DNA from 4 places in the Bacillus sp. WC2507 genome. Region 4 is predicted to be linked to each of the others. Evidence: riboswitches for the same ligand, from Rfam matches in the RefSeq annotation. Region 4 holds a riboswitch; each other region holds the start of a gene.
What was found. A riboswitch is a leader RNA that binds a small molecule or an ion and turns the genes downstream of it on or off. The one in region 4 is predicted to bind S-adenosylmethionine.
Positions count from the first base shown of each region.

Region 1: linked by a shared signal. The riboswitch ahead of mmuP (S-methylmethionine permease) and the one ahead of ACUN28_RS12905 (hypothetical protein) in region 4 are both predicted to bind S-adenosylmethionine.
Region 2: linked by a shared signal. The riboswitch ahead of ACUN28_RS22205 (Na+/H+ antiporter NhaC family protein) and the one ahead of ACUN28_RS12905 (hypothetical protein) in region 4 are both predicted to bind S-adenosylmethionine.
Region 3: linked by a shared signal. The riboswitch ahead of ACUN28_RS22275 (YezD family protein) and the one ahead of ACUN28_RS12905 (hypothetical protein) in region 4 are both predicted to bind S-adenosylmethionine.

Region 1 covers NZ_JBQXPN010000001.1:4,692,918-4,697,299, forward strand. Annotated here, with positions in the region: partial or broken gene ACUN28_RS24800 (DUF4176 domain-containing protein) at 1-213, opposite strand, end outside; partial or broken gene ACUN28_RS24805 (hypothetical protein) at 343-605, opposite strand; SAM riboswitch class I at 1,139-1,246, shown strand; gene mmuP (S-methylmethionine permease) at 1,330-2,739, shown strand; gene mmuM (homocysteine S-methyltransferase) at 2,714-3,691, shown strand; gene ACUN28_RS24820 (serine hydrolase domain-containing protein) at 4,378-4,382, opposite strand, start outside.
Region 2 covers NZ_JBQXPN010000001.1:4,215,358-4,219,739, reverse strand. Annotated here, with positions in the region: gene gltP (glutamate/aspartate:proton symporter GltP) at 1-289, shown strand, start outside; gene ACUN28_RS22210 (DUF402 domain-containing protein) at 358-876, shown strand; SAM riboswitch class I at 997-1,102, shown strand; gene ACUN28_RS22205 (Na+/H+ antiporter NhaC family protein) at 1,197-2,513, shown strand; gene ACUN28_RS22200 (lmo0954 family membrane protein) at 2,727-3,083, shown strand; gene ACUN28_RS22195 (PspA/IM30 family protein) at 3,129-3,791, shown strand; gene liaF (cell wall-active antibiotics response protein LiaF) at 3,898-4,382, shown strand, end outside.
Region 3 covers NZ_JBQXPN010000001.1:4,228,877-4,233,258, reverse strand. Annotated here, with positions in the region: gene lysA (diaminopimelate decarboxylase) at 177-1,493, shown strand; SAM riboswitch class I at 1,740-1,848, shown strand; gene ACUN28_RS22275 (YezD family protein) at 1,922-2,065, shown strand; gene ACUN28_RS22270 (phosphoadenylyl-sulfate reductase) at 2,154-2,858, shown strand; gene sat (sulfate adenylyltransferase) at 2,897-4,033, shown strand; gene cysC (adenylyl-sulfate kinase) at 4,046-4,382, shown strand, end outside.
Region 4 covers NZ_JBQXPN010000001.1:2,427,267-2,431,648, reverse strand. Annotated here, with positions in the region: gene ACUN28_RS12925 (short-chain fatty acid transporter) at 1-1,076, shown strand, start outside; gene ACUN28_RS12920 (hypothetical protein) at 1,117-1,470, opposite strand; gene ACUN28_RS12915 (NAD(P)H-dependent oxidoreductase) at 1,467-2,042, opposite strand; gene ACUN28_RS12910 (SWIM zinc finger family protein) at 2,066-2,503, opposite strand; gene ACUN28_RS12905 (hypothetical protein) at 2,708-2,965, opposite strand; SAM riboswitch class I at 3,067-3,165, opposite strand; gene ACUN28_RS12900 (hypothetical protein) at 3,288-3,479, shown strand; gene ACUN28_RS12895 (YwiC-like family protein) at 3,512-4,234, opposite strand.

The DNA of each region.
Region 1 (4,382 bases), 2.3 Mb from region 4:
AACCTACAAATATAATTTCTTCAATAGCATCATGATTAAATACAAATGTATAATTATGATCAATATATCCTTCTGGATAAAAACAGCCAATATAGTCATACATTACAGGTTCTTTAACCCATAAGTAGTTGTTTCCTTCCATAAATCACAATTTTCTTCGTCCCACCTTTTAATAGAACCATTTGGTAAAAATTTTTCTTTAGAAAATTGTATAATTCCCTATCCTTCCTTTATCTAAATGTAATTCTATATTCATGATGTTGTTTCCCCCTTCTCTTTTCCATAGTCTTTACTGACTAGAAGAGGGCTGCAACCACAATACTTAAAATTCAATAAACCTCTTTAAAAGGTTGTATGTGTTCTACCTCCATCTTCTATATGCTCCCTTAAATAATAATACCTATGAAGTTCCATAATAAAATGAAACAACATAAACGAAAGCATGGAGTATACACACATTAATACAATTGCTACCGTCTTTTGTGTTGCAAAACCAAGACTGATATTAGCAACGAATTGACCCAACCCTATAAAAGCCACTACTCCGAAACCAGAGTTTTTTTCGATGACTTTGATTTTTTGATTGGTCCCTGAAGTTTTTTTAACTGAAATAACATCAAGAACTTGCAGATTTACAATATTAAATATCTATCAATATGATTTATTCTATTGATAGATATTTAATTAATTTTACACTTCAACTAAGGCTTACAAATATCTCGTATGACTTATCTCAAAATCCTTATAATGTTAAAGTTATTCATTTTTAAGACTAGAAACAAATTAATATTGTAAATTCAAATTTTAGGGGTACTACCCCACATCCATCAACTTAACGTATATTTTTTATACAAAATGCGGTCTTTCCACGTAGTTTTTTTATTATCTTTTATAGATGTTATAAAAGTAGGCACATCAAATAAACCCTGACGGGTTTCAAATTTTGAGCAAGTGCTTGTGAACCGTATCATAAATAAATGAGGTTTTGTATGTTCGATTTTTAAATAATACCCAAGAAGGAGTGGGTTGCAGTTATAGTAATACTCTATTTTTTGTATTTCTATAATAGACAATTTTTTTAAAAAACAGAATTATCTTTACAGTTATTGAATGGATTGATAAGGTTATAAAAAAATATTTCTTATCCAGAGAGGTGGAGGGACTGGCCTTATGAAACCTCAGCAACAGGTCTGCTTAAGTAGACACTGTGCTAATTCCAGCGGGTGAAAATCCTGATAGATGAGAGCTTCCGTTTTTATTTGTCAGTAGCGCCCTCTTTTTTAGAGTGCGTTTTTGTTTTTTCTGGATAGTAACTAAAGGAGAGTAGAAATGGAGAACAAAAATGGGCAAGGATTTCAAAGGAAAATGCAAGCACGTCATTTAGTCATGCTATCACTTGGTGGCGTGATTGGAACTGGCTTATTCTTAAGCCCAGGTTACACTATTCAACAAGTTGGCCCATTTGGAACAATTCTATCCTATCTGATTGGTGCGCTAGTGGTTTATCTAGTTATGCTATGTTTAGGAGAGCTTTCCGTACATATGCCTGAAACGGGCGCATTTCATAGTTATGCAGTTAAATACATTGGACCGGGTACAGGGTATACAGTAGCCTGGTTGTATTGGTTAACTTGGACTGTTGCTTTAGGTTCTGAATTTACAGCCGCAGGATTACTTATGAAGCGATGGTTTCCATCGATTAATGTTTGGGTATGGAGTGCTCTTTTTGCCATTTTGATCTTTGTATTAAATGTCCTGACTGTTAAATTTTTCGCCGAATCCGAATTTTGGTTTTCATCGATAAAGGTTATAGCTATTGTGATTTTTATTGTTTTAGGAGTAGCGGCAATGCTAGGGTTTCTTCCGATGACTCATTCAAAAGCAGCACCATTCTTTTCTAATTATACAAGTGGAGGTTTATTTCCCCATGGTGCTACGGCCATTATAATGACCATGCTTGCGGTTAATTTTTCTTTTTCGGGAACAGAATTAATAGGCATTGCAGCTGGAGAAACAGCGAACCCGGAAAAAATGATACCGAAGGCCATTCGAACTACTCTGTGGAGATTGATCATCTTTTTTGTAGGAACGATTGTTGTTTTATCTGCGTTATTGCCTATTTCCGATGCAGGGGTATTAGAGAGCCCTTTTGTTGCAGTACTAGAACGAATTGGGGTGCCATATTCAGCTGACATAATGAATTTCGTTATCTTAACAGCCATTTTATCTGCGGCAAACTCAGGCCTTTATGCCTCTTCTAGAATGCTTTGGTCGCTTGCTAATAAGAATACGATATCCCCGATTTTTGGAAAAATGACGAAGCAAGGTGTTCCAATCAACGCCGTCATTTTCAGCATGGTGGGTGGAGCTTTGGCTTTGCTCTCGAGTATTGTGGCACCAGATACTGTCTATATCGTACTTGTTTCCATTTCCGGTCTAGCAGTAGTTGTAGTTTGGATGAGTATTAGTGCTTCCCAGTTCCTATTTCGCAGACAATTTTTGAAAGAAGGAAATTCTGAAAAGGACTTGATTTATCGCACACCACTATATCCATTAGTACCAATTGCTTCTTTTATCCTTTGTCTGGCATCGTGTATTGGAATTGCATTCGATCCAACACAGAGAATTGCCTTATATTGCGGCATACCGTTTATTTTGTTTTGCTATGGAAGTTATTATCTAACAAAAAATCTAAAAAAGAGGGGCGTAGATTATGTCGAACAAAATCAACCCAATTGATGATATTTTATCCCAACATTCCATTATGCTTCTTGACGGAGCATTAGCTACAGAATTGGAGGCGCATGGATGTAATTTGGACGATCCCCTTTGGTCGGCAAGTGTGTTACTAGAAAATCCGGAACTAATTTATCAGGTTCATTCAGACTATTTTCGTGCTGGAGCGGACTGTGCCATAACAGCAAGCTATCAAGCTACTATTAGTGGGTTTTCCACGCGTGGAATACAAGAACAGGAAGCTTTGGAATTAATTAAGAAAACGGTGTTACTTGCAAGAAGGGCAAGAGATGATTTTTGGAAGGAAAATAAGCAAACGAATAGGCCTAAACCATTGGTTGTTGCATCAGTTGGGCCGTACGGGGCTTACCTTGCAGATGGTTCAGAGTATGTAGGCAACTATGGTGTGACAGATAAAACATTAGCAGACTTTCACCGTTCGAGAATGTCTGCGTTAATCGAAGCAGGTGCAGATCTATTGGCATTTGAAACGATCCCTTCCCTGCAAGAAGCAAGAGTATTAGATACATTATTGCGTGAGTTTCCAGAAACATATGCGTGGCTTTCCTTTTCGCTAAAAAATGAGAAAGAGATTAGTGAAGGTATGAAACTCGTGGAGTGTGCACGAGCTTTTGAGAAAAGTGAACAAATTGTAGCGATAGGCATCAATTGTGCGCCAGTAACCGTTGTGACTGGTGCAATCCAAGAGTTGAGGGCAAACACCAAAAAACCGATTATTGTTTATCCAAACTCTGGTGAAACTTATAATCCAGAAACAAAAACATGGCATGATCATGAACAATGTAACGCGTTGGATATTCAATCTGAAGAATGGTACCAAGCAGGTGCACGTTTAATAGGTGGATGCTGCAGAACGACACCTTATCACATTGAGGGGATATCGAACAAGTGGCGTTCTTCCGAGTTTTTCTATTCGAACGAAGCAAAACAGTAATGTAATGGATGATAATCTATCTTTGTGTGTATTTTCATGATTTAGCTTGTTCAGGAATCTACAGTTACGTCTAGTGGCACAAAATGTCTTTTCAGAGACACAAATGTGGATGGTAGCCTCGGGAATCCAGTGGACTTTTGGATACCTTAGGTATGGAAAGGAATCAGGGAAAATAAAAACCGCTAGTTTAATAGATATGGTAAATAACATGCTGAATTTTTTAATGAAGATGTAGTTGTTCCAATTGAAGGTGAAGGGGACCATTTATTCGTAATTAAAGTTAACGAAGAGATTAATTTAGTTATTCAAAAAATAGTTCAATAACTATATGAAAATTTGTTGTGGTAAAAATCCTTGTTGTAGTAGTAAATATGGTCATATTGTTGTAAAAAAGGATAGATGTAAACAGGTATACTCTCCTATTCATCTATCCTTTCCTTTTTACCTTATAAAATGTGTGACATTATATTCACTCGTATAAATATAGGATTTCATTACTATTTCCTTGACTTTTAATAAAACGATAGTGTTTATTTGGTATGCGTATTATTAAGAGTATTCTTCTATTTTAGGAATGCTTTACCCCACAAAATGAAAGTACACTTTGTTTCCATTCTTAAGTTGATGGATGTGTGGCTGTACCCCTATAAAAACTATGACAAAATTTATCCGGGTTTCCTTTTTGCCTATT
Region 2 (4,382 bases), 1.8 Mb from region 4:
ACAAATTACATTATTACTTGTATTAATGGTTACATCAAAAGGTATCGCAGGTGTACCAGGCGTATCATTCGTTGTATTATTAGCGACACTTGGTACAGTAGGTATTCCACCTGAAGGTTTAGCATTCATCGCTGGTATTGACCGTATTTTAGATATGGCTCGTACAGCAGTTAACGTTGTAGGAAACTCTTTAGCAGCTGTAGTTATGTCTAAGTGGGAAGGTCAATATGACGCTGAAAAAGGACAAGCTTATTTGAAAGAGATTTCTGAAAAAGGACAAGCGGCTTAATTATAATATGAACAAGCTCTCACATAATATGTGGGAGCTTTTCTGTATATAGAAGAGGAGTAGACGTAATGAAACGTAAATATGGTGACGGTTCTTCGTGGAAGCGACTAATAGAGAAGGATTATACGGTTAAGAAAATAGAAGAGGGAATGCTAGGAATACTGGAAATGAAAAAGGTGAAAGAACCAAGTTGTAAAGAATATGATGGTAAAGAACTTTGTATTGCAGCGGATCAGTATACGTGGATTCAATATTTCATAGACGGGAAAAACTTTGCGATTACGGCTATGTTAGATGATCAGAAAAAATTAGTGCAATATTATATCGATGTGGCGAAAGAATATGAAATAGACGACCGTGGTTTACCGTATTTTGATGATTTATATTTAGATGTAGTGTTATTAGCGAATGGTAAGATGTATGTACTAGATGAAGATGAGCTAGAGGGTGCTTATAAAAGTGGCGATGTTACAAAAGGAGAGTACGAGTTAGCTTGGTACACTACGAAATGGATAATAGCTGCAATAAAGAATAGTGAATTTTATTGGATTTCAATATTGGAAGAAGAAATCAAAAAGTTAAAATGATTGTTGTATTCAAATTTTTGCATAATTACCAAAAAAATCTATACAAAAAATAATTGACTTTTGTTTTGTAAGCGAGTAAAGTTAGGGAAGAAATTATTATTAAAAAATAAATATGAAACCTTCTTATAAAGAGAGGCGGAGGGACTGGCCCTACGATGCCTCGGCAGCGGACTCGATTTCAGAGTGCTGTGCCAAATCCAGCAAGCATGTGCTTGAAAGATGAGAAGAGTGTTTCTTATAGATGTATAAGACCTCTTCTCATTGGAAGAGGTCTTTTGTTATTCATTAGAAAAAGGTTGAAACTAGGGAGAGATGGTACTTTGAAAGAAACGAGAGGAAATGGTTTGGCTTTATTACCACTTGGAATATTTTTGGCGCTATTTATTGGTTCTGGAATTATTACAGGTGATTTCTATAAATTGCCGATACTTGTAGCGATTTCAATTGCTGTAGGAGTCGCTTTAGCAATGAATCGTAAAGAAAGTTTTAATGTAAAAGTGGAACGATTTGCTAAAGGTGCAGGGAACCCAGATATTATGATTATGGTTTTGATTTTTGTACTGGCGGGAGCGTTTTCTGAAACAGCAAAATGGATGGGCGGCGTTGATTCTACAGTTAACTTAGCGTTATCAATTTTACCGCAAGGATTTATCGTAGCTGGAATTTTTGTTATAGGGGCATTTATTTCATTAGCGATGGGAACTTCAATGGGAACAATTGCTGCATTAGCACCAATTGCTGTAGGTATTAGTGGGCAAACTGATATCTCAATTGCACTTACGATGGCTACTGTCGTAGGCGGAGCGATGTTTGGTGATAATTTATCATTTATTTCAGATACAACAATCGCAGCTGTACGTTCACAAGGAACAGAAATGAAAGATAAGTTTAAAACGAACTTTTTAATTGTATTACCAGCAGCTATTATTACAATTGTACTTTTAGTAATCGTCACTTTAGGAAGCGATACGCAGATTAAAGCGCATAGCTTTGACTGGATAAAGATTTTACCTTATGCAGGAGTACTTATTACAGCGCTACTTGGTTGGAATGTACTTATCGTGTTAACTGGTGGAACTGTACTATCTGGCGTTATCGGTCTTTTAGATGGAAGTTACACGTTAGAGAGTTTCTTTAAAAGTGTAACGACTGGAATGGGCGGTATGATGGAGTTAGTATTACTAGCTATTTTAATTGGCGGTATGGTCGAACTGATTCAATATAATGGTGGCATTCAATATTTAATGAATATTTTAACGCGTAACATTCGTTCAAAAAAAGGAGCAGAGTTTGGTATTGCTGGCTTAGTGAGTATGACGAATATGTGTACAGCGAATAATACAATTTCTATTATCTTTACAGGTCCACTTGCGAAAAATATTGCAGATCAATATGAAATTGATCCTCGTAAATCAGCGAGTGTATTAGATCTTTTCTCATGTTGTGTGCAAGGATTAATTCCGTATGGTGCGCAAATGTTAACGGCAGCAGGATTTGCGGCGTTATCTCCAATTGAATTGTTGCCATATGCGTTTTATCCAATCTTAGTTGGAGTATGTGGAATCATTTCTATATTAATTGGTTTCCCGAGGTTTTCTAAAGTAGCGGGAAAGAAAGAGTATCATAAAACAGCATAATGAATAGTAACGAAAGCCGTACAGAGAATATTCTCTGTACGGCTTTTTATGTGCGATAAAAGAGTAAAGCATCCGATCTTACCGCATGTTTTTACAAAAGGCTGAATGCAACTCGGTCTTAAGTCTGAGTCAAAAACGGTTCTTAAGCTCGTTATGGAAACATGAAAAAATAGTTAAGATAAGAGTATCAAATCGAAGGGAGGCAAGCACAAGATGAAACAATTTCTAGCGTTTATCGCGGCCGGTATTTTGGCTTTAATTGCTCTTGGTAGTCTTGCTGGTATTGTAGGATTCGCAATCGGAGCAGGAGTTGTGTACTGGAGCTATAAATCATTTGTGCGAGCTAAATCATTTTTTGGAAAGTTAGCTTGGGGTATTGTTGGTTTAATCGGTTTATCCATTGCACTTTCTCATTCCCCAGCACTAATCGGTATCGCAGCATTAGTAGTTTTATACTACGGATACCGTGAGTGGAAAAAAGAAAAAGATGTAGTTGTTGATTCTGCTCCAGAAAGTTCTAAACCATATAGTAACTTTGAAGATGAGTGGAACAAGTTAATGAAAAACTAATATAAAATAAATCAAATTTATAAAGTAGAAGAGAGGAAGATTATAATGAAACAATCTTTATTCGGACGTGTACGCGATGCAATTTTAGCAGATTTTCATAATGTGTTAGATGAGAAAGAAAGAAAAAATCCAATCGCTATGTTAAATCAATATTTACGAGATAGTGAGCGTGAAATAACAAAAATTGAGAAGTTAATTCAGCGCCATAAAACATTAAAATCTAATTTCGCTCGTGAGCTTGAGCAAGCACGTTATTTCGTTAATAAAAGATCAAAGCAAGCGATCATCGCACAAGAAGCAGGCGAACTACAACTGCATGAGCGTGCGTTAGAAGAAGTAGCTTATTATGAAGGGCAAGTAACTCGATTAGAAGAAATGTATGCAGGTGTTGTAGAGCAAATTGATGAGTTAGAGCGTCGTCTTGCTGAGATGAAAAATAAATTAAAAGAAATGCACGCGAAACGTATGGAATTAATGGCACGTGAAAATATGGCACATGCTAATCGCCGTATGAATACTGCGATGCATAAAATGGATGAAAATAATCCGTTCTTACGCTTTGAAGAAATTGAAGATCATATTCGCGATATAGAAACTCGTATGAATGAGGGGCATGAACGTGACACATTTGATATGAAGATTGCAAAGCTTGAGCGTGAAATGAAAGAAAAGAATGATGTATCGTTAACGAAAGAGTTAACAAAATAATAGTAGTATATTATAAAACAGGCTTATGATATAGTGATAGGAGAAAAGGTGTTGGAAAGCAATGCCTTTTCTTCTATGTATATGTGACAAGAAGGGGGGAGCTGAAATGAAGAAGCATTTTTCAAAAACACAATTAATGGGGATGCTCCTCATCATATTTGGATTTGGTCTATTTCTTGATATGATACTTGGACATTTTGAACCAGGTGGTCTCATTTTTGCATTTATTATGCTTATGTTTGGAAGGCATTATCGTAAAAAGAATCGTTATGTACGGGGAAATGTATTTTTATTTGTTGGTGGTATCGTATTATTATTCTTCTTATTTTCATCAGCAGCATTTGTTCTTGTCGTATTTGCTTGTTTAGCTTTAATTGGTTATCAACTGATTCAACAAGGGCATCAGCAAAAAGCAATGAAGGTTGAAATTAAAGAAAAAGGGATTATAGATGAAGAGAAGCAAATATATCGTACAGAACCATATTTAAAAAATATGTTTGTAGGTAATGTACGAATGATGGATCATATTTATGAACTTGAGGATATTAATGTTCAATATGGTGCTTGTGATGTTGAAATAGATTTAACAAC
Region 3 (4,382 bases), 1.8 Mb from region 4:
GATGCGGTTTCTTATTTTGAGGAGATAACAACTCGTTTATTTTTTCAATATATATTTTTCCTAATAAGAAACGCGTGTGAACATTGTTCCGCGCGTTTTTTGTCTATCTAAAAGCGTGCTGCAATGAATAGAAGATTGGGGTTATGAGTTTTAGAGGAAATAAGGGAGGAATTCAAATGTATTTACACGGCACAAGCCGAATCAATGGGCAGGGACACTTAGAAATTGGAGGGTGCGATACGACGCAGCTAGCAAAACAATACGGAACACCACTTTATGTATACGATGAAGAGTCTATTCGAGGAAAGTGCCGCGCGTTTCATCGTGCTTTTAAAGAAAGTGGTTTCTCTTATCAAGTAGCATATGCAAGCAAGGCGTTCTTGTGCATGGAGATGTGCCGAGTAGCTCGTGAAGAAAATATGTCATTAGATGTTGTTTCTGGAGGAGAATTATATACTGCGCTTCAAGCAGGATTTCCAGCATCGCGTATTCATTTTCACGGCAATAATAAAACAGAAGAAGAAATCGTGATGGCTCTTCAGGCTAATGTTGGTTGTTTTGTCGTAGATAATTTTTTGGAATTAGAAATTTTGCATGATTTAGCAGTGCAACACGGGAAATTTGTGAACATATTAATTCGTGTAACGCCTGGAGTAGAGGCGCACACACATGAATATATTACAACAGGTCAAGATGATTCGAAATTTGGATTTGGCGTGTCAAATGGTCAAGCGATGCAATCAATTGAGCTTGCTTTACAAAAATCAAATTATAATGTGTTAGGAATTCATTCACATATCGGATCGCAAATATTTGAAACGGCTGGATTTGTTCGAGCGATTGAAGTTCTTCATCAATTTTTAGAACAGGTGAGAGAGCGCGCGAACTATGTAGTAAAAGTATTAAATGTAGGCGGAGGATTCGGAATACGCTACACAGAGTCAGATACACCATTAACTCTTGAGACATATGTGCGAGCTGTAACAAGTGCGGTGAGGGAACAATTTACGGTATGTAATTATCCCTTGCCAGAAATATGGGTTGAACCAGGCCGTAGTATTGTAGGGGATGCTGGAACGACAATTTATACAGTCGGATCTGTGAAAGACATTCCTGGTATTCGGAAATATGTATCAGTGGATGGTGGGATGACTGATAATTTAAGACCTGCTTTATATAACGCTCGTTATGAAGCGATGTTAGCGAATCGAGGGAATGATGAGAATGAGGAAATTGTTTCGATTGCTGGGAAGTGCTGTGAGAGTGGAGATATGTTAATTTGGGATATTACTCTACCGAAAGTTGCTTCTGCCGATTTACTAGCGATTTCTTGTACAGGGGCATATGGGTACTCGATGGCAAATAATTATAATCGGATTCGTAGACCGGCTGTCGTCTTCGCGAAAGGCGGCACATCACAAATTGTTGTAGAGCGTGAAACATATGAAAATATTATTGGGAACGATCGCATACGTATTAAAGAACTTGTTTAAGTAAGGAAAGGGAGTTGTTCTGAGGGGCAATTCCTTTTTTATAAAGTGAAACTATAATCAGTGTGGGCATTCCCCACTAATTATTAGTCCCCATCAATTGGGCGTTTACAGGCAGCAAGGCACTTTTCTCTTGCTGGATTTTGAGGTAAGAATTGTACGGCCTCTAAATGGTGGTATAAAATAAATAAAATATATCGGAAAACTAGGATTGAAAAAAATCAGAATTGTGATAAAATACAAATACAAAGCTTATCAAGAGAAGCGGAGGGAACTGGCCCAACGAAGCTCGGCAACCTGCTTATAGAAAGCAAGGTGCTAAATCCAGCAAAATGGAATCCATTTTGAAAGATAAGGTAAAATATATTACCGAACAGTCTTTTCGAAATGGGAAAGATTTTTTTTATGAATAAAAAAGGGGGGCTGTTCGCGTGAGCGTACGGGAACATTTTGAGGAAGTATCTGAGAAAATTCAAGCGATGCTTGCTGATATGAAATATGGTTCAATTACAATTGTTGTGCAAGATGGGAAAGTCATTCAATTAGAGAAAAGTGAAAAAGTACGTTTAAAGTAAAAAAAGCGCTGACTAGAAAAACTAGAGGCGGTTTTAACCTATTTTATGAGGTTAAAACCGTCTTTTTGCTTTTACAGGGGGAAAAAACATGTTGACGTATGAAACGTGGGATGAAAATGGCATTTCATTTTCGGAAGAAGATGAAACGAAAGGCGCGTTGTCAGTTTTAAGTTGGGCTTATAAAGAGTATAAAGATGAAATCGTATACGCATGTAGCTTTGGAGTGGAAGGTATGGTCTTACTGCATCTTATAAACCAAGTAAATCCATCTGCTAAAGTTGTATTTTTAGATACAAATGTTCATTTTCAAGAAACATATGAATTAATTCAAAAAGTGCGGGGACGATTTCCTTCATTAAATATTATAGAAAAACAGCCGGAACTTACACTTGATGAACAAGCGAAGCTGCATGGTGAGAAATTATGGGAAAGTAATCCGAATCTTTGTTGTAAAATTAGAAAAATTTTACCGTTAGAAAAATCATTAGCGGCGGAAAAAGCATGGATATCGGGCTTAAGGAGGGAACAATCAGAAACGCGTAAGCATACAAAGTTTATAAATCAAGATCATCGCTTTCAATCTATTAAAGTTTGTCCGCTCATTCATTGGACGTGGAAAAAGGTATGGCGATATGTATACAAACATAGCTTGCCGTATAACCCATTGCATGATGTTGGATATCCAAGTATTGGGTGTGAGAAATGTACGTTACCTGTAGGAGAGGGTGGCGATTCGAGAGATGGTAGATGGGCCGGGAAAGTGAAAACTGAATGTGGTCTTCATTACCAATAAGATGAATTTGAAAATAAAGTTAAGAGAGGGTATAGAAAATGAGTACAGTAAACAAATTAATAAATCGTGTAGACGAGACATACGACGTATCACAAATTGAAAAAGAAATTCAGCTAGATAACATTGCATTAAGTGATTTAGAGCTATTAGCGACAGGGGGATATAGCCCGCTTACTGGTTTTTTAGGAAAGAAAGATTATGATTCGGTCGTAGAAACGCTTCGTTTAGCTAATGGGATCGTATGGAGTATACCAATTACATTACCAGTAACAGAAGAAGTAGCAGAGACTCTAAAAGCTGGGGAGGAAGTAAAACTTGTTAACGGTGGAAATGTATATGGTGTCATTCAAATAGAAGATATTTTTGTACCAGATAAGGAAAAAGAAGCGTTACTAGTGTATAAAACAACGGATGAGGCTCATCCTGGAGTGAAAAAATTATACGAAAGACCGAACGTTTACGTTGGAGGAGCAATTATTCTTACGAAACGTTTTGAAAATAATCCGTTTCCTTCTTATCATTTAGATCCAATTGAAACGAGAGAAGAATTTAAAAAACGTGGTTGGAAAACAGTAGTTGGATTCCAAACGAGAAATCCGGTGCATCGTGCCCATGAATATATTCAAAAATCTGCTCTTGAAATTGTAGATGGCCTCTTTTTAAATCCACTCGTTGGGGAAACGAAGTCGGACGATATTCCTGCTGATGTAAGGATGGAAAGCTATGAAGTATTACTTCAAAATTATTATCCGAAAGATCGTGTCTTTTTAAGTGTATTTCCTGCAGCAATGCGTTACGCAGGACCGAGGGAAGCGATATTTCATGCGTTAGTCAGAAAGAATTTTGGATGCACCCACTTTATTGTAGGGCGCGATCATGCAGGGGTAGGAGATTATTACGGTACTTATGAAGCGCAAGAAATTTTTACAAACTTTACAGTGGAAGAGTTAGGGATTACACCGTTATTTTTTGAACATAGTTTTTACTGCACGAAATGTGAAGCGATGGCTTCGACGAAAACATGCCCGCACGGAAAAGAAGATCATGTCATTTTATCTGGTACGAAAGTAAGAGAACTATTAAGAAACGGTGAGGTTCCGCCAAGTACATTTAGTCGTAAAGAAGTAGTGGAAGTACTAATTAAAGGTTTGAAAAAAGAAGTAGTAACAGAATAGGGAGAGAATGAGATGGATACGAATATTACTTGGCATACAGCATCTGTTTCAAAAGATGAGAGAAGAGTAAAAAATGGGCATCATAGTTTTGTAGTTTGGTTTACTGGATTATCAGCTTCAGGTAAATCTACGGTAGCGAACGCGGTTGCTCGTAAACTATTTGAAAAGAATATTGGAAACTATGTACTAGATGGAGACAATATACGCCACGGTTTAAATAAAGACTTAGGTTTTTCTGAAAGTGATCGTATGGAGAATATAAGACGGATTGGCGAAGTAGCGAAACTATTTGTAGATCAAGGTACTGTTGTTCTTACAGCGTTCATTTCACCATTTCGATTAGATCGAA
Region 4 (4,382 bases):
CGAAAACGAATGGACAAGGTATTATTGCCATTTCAATCGTAAGTTTACTAGGAGCATACATAAACTGGGGATTTGGTATTGTTGTATCTGTTTTATATGCAAAAGAAGTGGCCAGGCAGCTTGAAGGATTAGATTATAGACTAGCAATTGCTTCTTCTTACTCTGGATTTCTCATTTGGCATGCGGGGCTTTCTGCTTCTATTCCTCTTACGTTAGCAACTGGCGGCGAAACGTTAATTAAAACGACAGCGGGAAGTATAAAAGAAGCGATTCCAATAACAGAAACATTATTTTCACCATACACACTCGTTCCAGTTATTATTTTTCTCGTTACGATGCCTCTCATTAATAAAGCGATGCATCCAGATGAAAAACATACGATAACGGTAGATCCTAGCGTATTTCATGAAGAAGCTGCCGCTCAAGAAGTAGGGAACAATACGTTCGCTGAAAAAATGGAAAATAGCATCATTATTACACTTTGTGTTGGATTGTTAGGTCTCATTTATATTTTCAATTACTTTTATACGAAAGGCTTTAACCTTACTCTCGATATCGTGATTTTTATGTTATTAATTGCTGGACTTATTTTCCACCGTACTCCGATTCAATATATTCGCGCTTTTTCGGACTCTACGAAAAGTGCTTCTGGTATTTTACTTCAATTTCCGTTTTACGCAGGAATTATGGGAATGATGATTGGAGCAAATAGTGAAGGACTTTCACTTGGAGGAGCTATTTCGAATTTCTTTATTAGCATTTCAAACGAAACGACTTTCCCGCTCTTTACTTTTTTAAGTGCTGGCATCGTTAATATTTTCGTTCCGTCTGGCGGCGGTCAATGGGCTGTGCAAGCACCCATTATGATTCCAGCTGGTGCTGAACTTGGTGTCCCTGCTGCAAAAACAGCAATGGCAATTGCGTGGGGTGATGCTTGGACAAATTTAATTCAACCTTTCTGGGCATTACCGGCATTAGCGATAGCTGGTTTAGGTGCTCGTGATATTATGGGATTTTGCGTTGTGAACTTACTATATGCAGGATTTATCATTAGTCTATGTTTCTTATTTATCTAAATGAAAAGCTAGTTTTATACTAGCTTTTTTACATAATAAATTATTTATTTCCCACGCAATTTATAATCCTTTCCCACTCTATCTCCGTAAGATGTAACGCCTCAAATGCAAAAAAGTCTTCACATATTTTTTCAATTAAATCTGGATTGTTCTTAAGGAAATTCCACTGTAATGCTTTAGGAAGAAAATATGTTTCATATTCTTTACTTCCTCTTACCACCTCATCAACTTCTCTTTCACAAATCCCTCTTATTAGATAATCATTTCTTAATTGAATCGTCATTTGTTGAAATGTTTCGCTACATTTTTTCAATTGAAGTAAACATGTAATATACGTTCGCAAAAGTTCGTTATCATACCCACAACAGTTTAGAATACGATCGATTTCATTCATAATGTACGAGCCTTTTCTTCTATTTGTACTAACCATTTTTCCCGCTTCTCTAGTTTACTCGTTTTCACTGATTGGAACACTGACCGTTTTATATCGCGAATACCGCAAAAACGTAAAACGCCTCTCTTCATCATAATCCAATCTGCTGATCGGTATAATAATGCGACGTACCATAAAGGCGAGTCCAACGTATTAATAACCCACGCTTTCTTTCCGTTCAATAATCCTTTCGGCAGGGCACCTTCATATTTATAAGCAAATCCAGCTACGAAAATGCGATCAATAAATCCTTTTAAAATAGCAGGCATCCCCCACCACCATATCGGATAGATGAAGAGAAGCGTATCTGCCTCTTCCACTAATTTTCTATATCGCGCTGTCTCTTCCTCATTTACTAAATCACGTCTTTTCTTCTCTTCATTAAATACAAGGACTGGATCAAATTGTTCCTTATATAAATCAAGTACCGTAACCGAATGATTTGTTTCTTGTAATCCTTTTTGCACATGCTTTAAAATCGCCGCGTTAAAACTGGAAGGACTAGGATGAGCGTATACAATTAGTACATTCACTACAAAACAACTCCCTCTATAAGTTAAAGTTTCCCCTTCTTTAACATCTTCTCTACAATTTGTACGTTTTTCGAACTTTGTAATAAACGATTTAATACTGTAAGTAACTCTTCCTTTTCTAAATCTTTCAGTTTCTCTTTTACCGTACTTTCACCAGCACCTTGAATATCATAAACAACTGCCGCCATATGCTTGCAAAGATTCTCATAAGGACACTCGCAGCTACTTTCTGTAAAATCTTCAAGATCAATAATCACTTCATAGTTTCCTGCATTTCCAGTAACGAAAGCAAAAACTTTCTTATCGTGTATTTCAACATCTTCTACATGTCCATCTTCATAATATTCGTATCCTCTATCTACAATGTATTTCGGAATCCATTTCGTTATATCATGTAATAAGTAAGCGTACATAACAACACCTCTTCCTTTAATTCCCTTTTGACTTCCAAAACCCTGCATGTTATTCTAATAACTGTCAAATAGTAAGTCTATATGACAAAACGACTGACACCTATTCGGCGGAGGTGTCTCTTTTCATTTGCAGCCGATATGAAGTGCCTCTTTCAGGCACATTCAATCTTTGACACTACACACTCAACACCATTCCCTTGTATCAGGCTGCTTCAGCAGTCTTTTACTCTACATACTTCAAAAAAAGAGAGCTTAGCTCCCTTTTCTCGCCTTATAAAATACCCCTTTTTCAGTATAGAGATATTCATCAGCTAATGTAATTTTCCCATCCAGTTTCAGTTCATCTAATAGTCTTGATAAATAAAATTGATGTAACATCTTTTTCGTGAATTTTCCTTCATGATGCGAAACGATATGTTCTTGAATATCTAACAATGATATTGGCTTATCTTGCTCTATCATATATTCATAAACTGTACTACGCAGTTTTACGTATTTTTCGAGTGTCACAGTACTTCGCAACCCCTTTCTTCTTAATATAAATTTTCGTAATCGGTTTTTTTGACAACAAAAAAACCTCTCCGATAAGAAGAAGTTACGTATATATCTTCGTCTTATCTCCCAGAACAAATATGTTCTGCTGGAATTAGCACCTGCATCGCGGTTGCTGGGTTTCATCGGGCCAGTCCCTCCACCTCTCTGGATAAGAAAATATTCACTTAAATCTTACTATACGTAATTTCATTTCAATTGTCAAACAAATACAACAAATTATATTTTCTTTCTTCCTGTTCATACTATACATATATGAATATGCAAGGAGGAGTATGAAATGCACGAAAATGCTCGCGGATATGTACAAGATTCTTTTCAATCATTACAAGAAGCAAAACATTGTTTAGAAGCAGCGCTACAGACCGTTGAAAAAGATTTTAATCGCGCACGTATTGAACAATCCCTTTATGCGATCGAACAAGCTATTCAACGTTGTGATTACACGGTTCACATTTTAGAACAAGATTGAAAAAACTTCCCATCATAAGATGGGAAGCTTTTTCAAATGGCATACTTCATAATTATTACCGTTATGATTAAAAAATATACAGAATTAGCAATTTCTAAAATACCTACTTTTATAATAGAAATTTTTTTACCGTACAACATAATTGCTCGCATGACACTTGGTATAAAAATAAGAGAACACCACGGATTCATAGCAAATACAATGATTGTTAATACAATATGATAACCCCAAGATATAAAACGATACTTCGGGTTATTTTTCTCACGTATCATCGTTTTCACATAAAACGTACTTCCTAAAAAATATAAAAATGATATAAGTGCAATAAATAGTGCTGTTTTATCTATAAGTTTCATTGAAAAATAATAACTAACTAAACCGCCAATACAGAAAACAATAATCGCACTAATGTCATTTAGTAACGCTCTTTCATTCTTTTGACGAGCGTAATACATATTTACAATAAATAATGGAATCATTACTGCTACGAATAAAAGGATGCGCCATTCATATAATAGAGAAATCATTCCAAATACGAACGCGATGATAAAATATACAATTGCAGCATGTAACAACTCTTTTTTTCGTCTTTGCTTTATGTACATAAGAAATGGATACGTAGCTAAATAGATAAAGAACCAAGCTAAAAACAATGGAATATGATACATAGTAGGTTTCCCAAGAATAACACTTAATAGAAATGGTATAACGAGCATAGCCCATGCACCGTGTTGCTTCGGAATAACTAACTTCATTAACTATACACCTCCCTTTTGAAAATAACTCTCACCTACTATTATACAAATAATTTTATATAATAACGGATATATATTGAATCGATTTTTTGACAATAAAAAATGCTCCTTACAATATGTAAGAAGCATGAAAGAGGCAAACGAATAT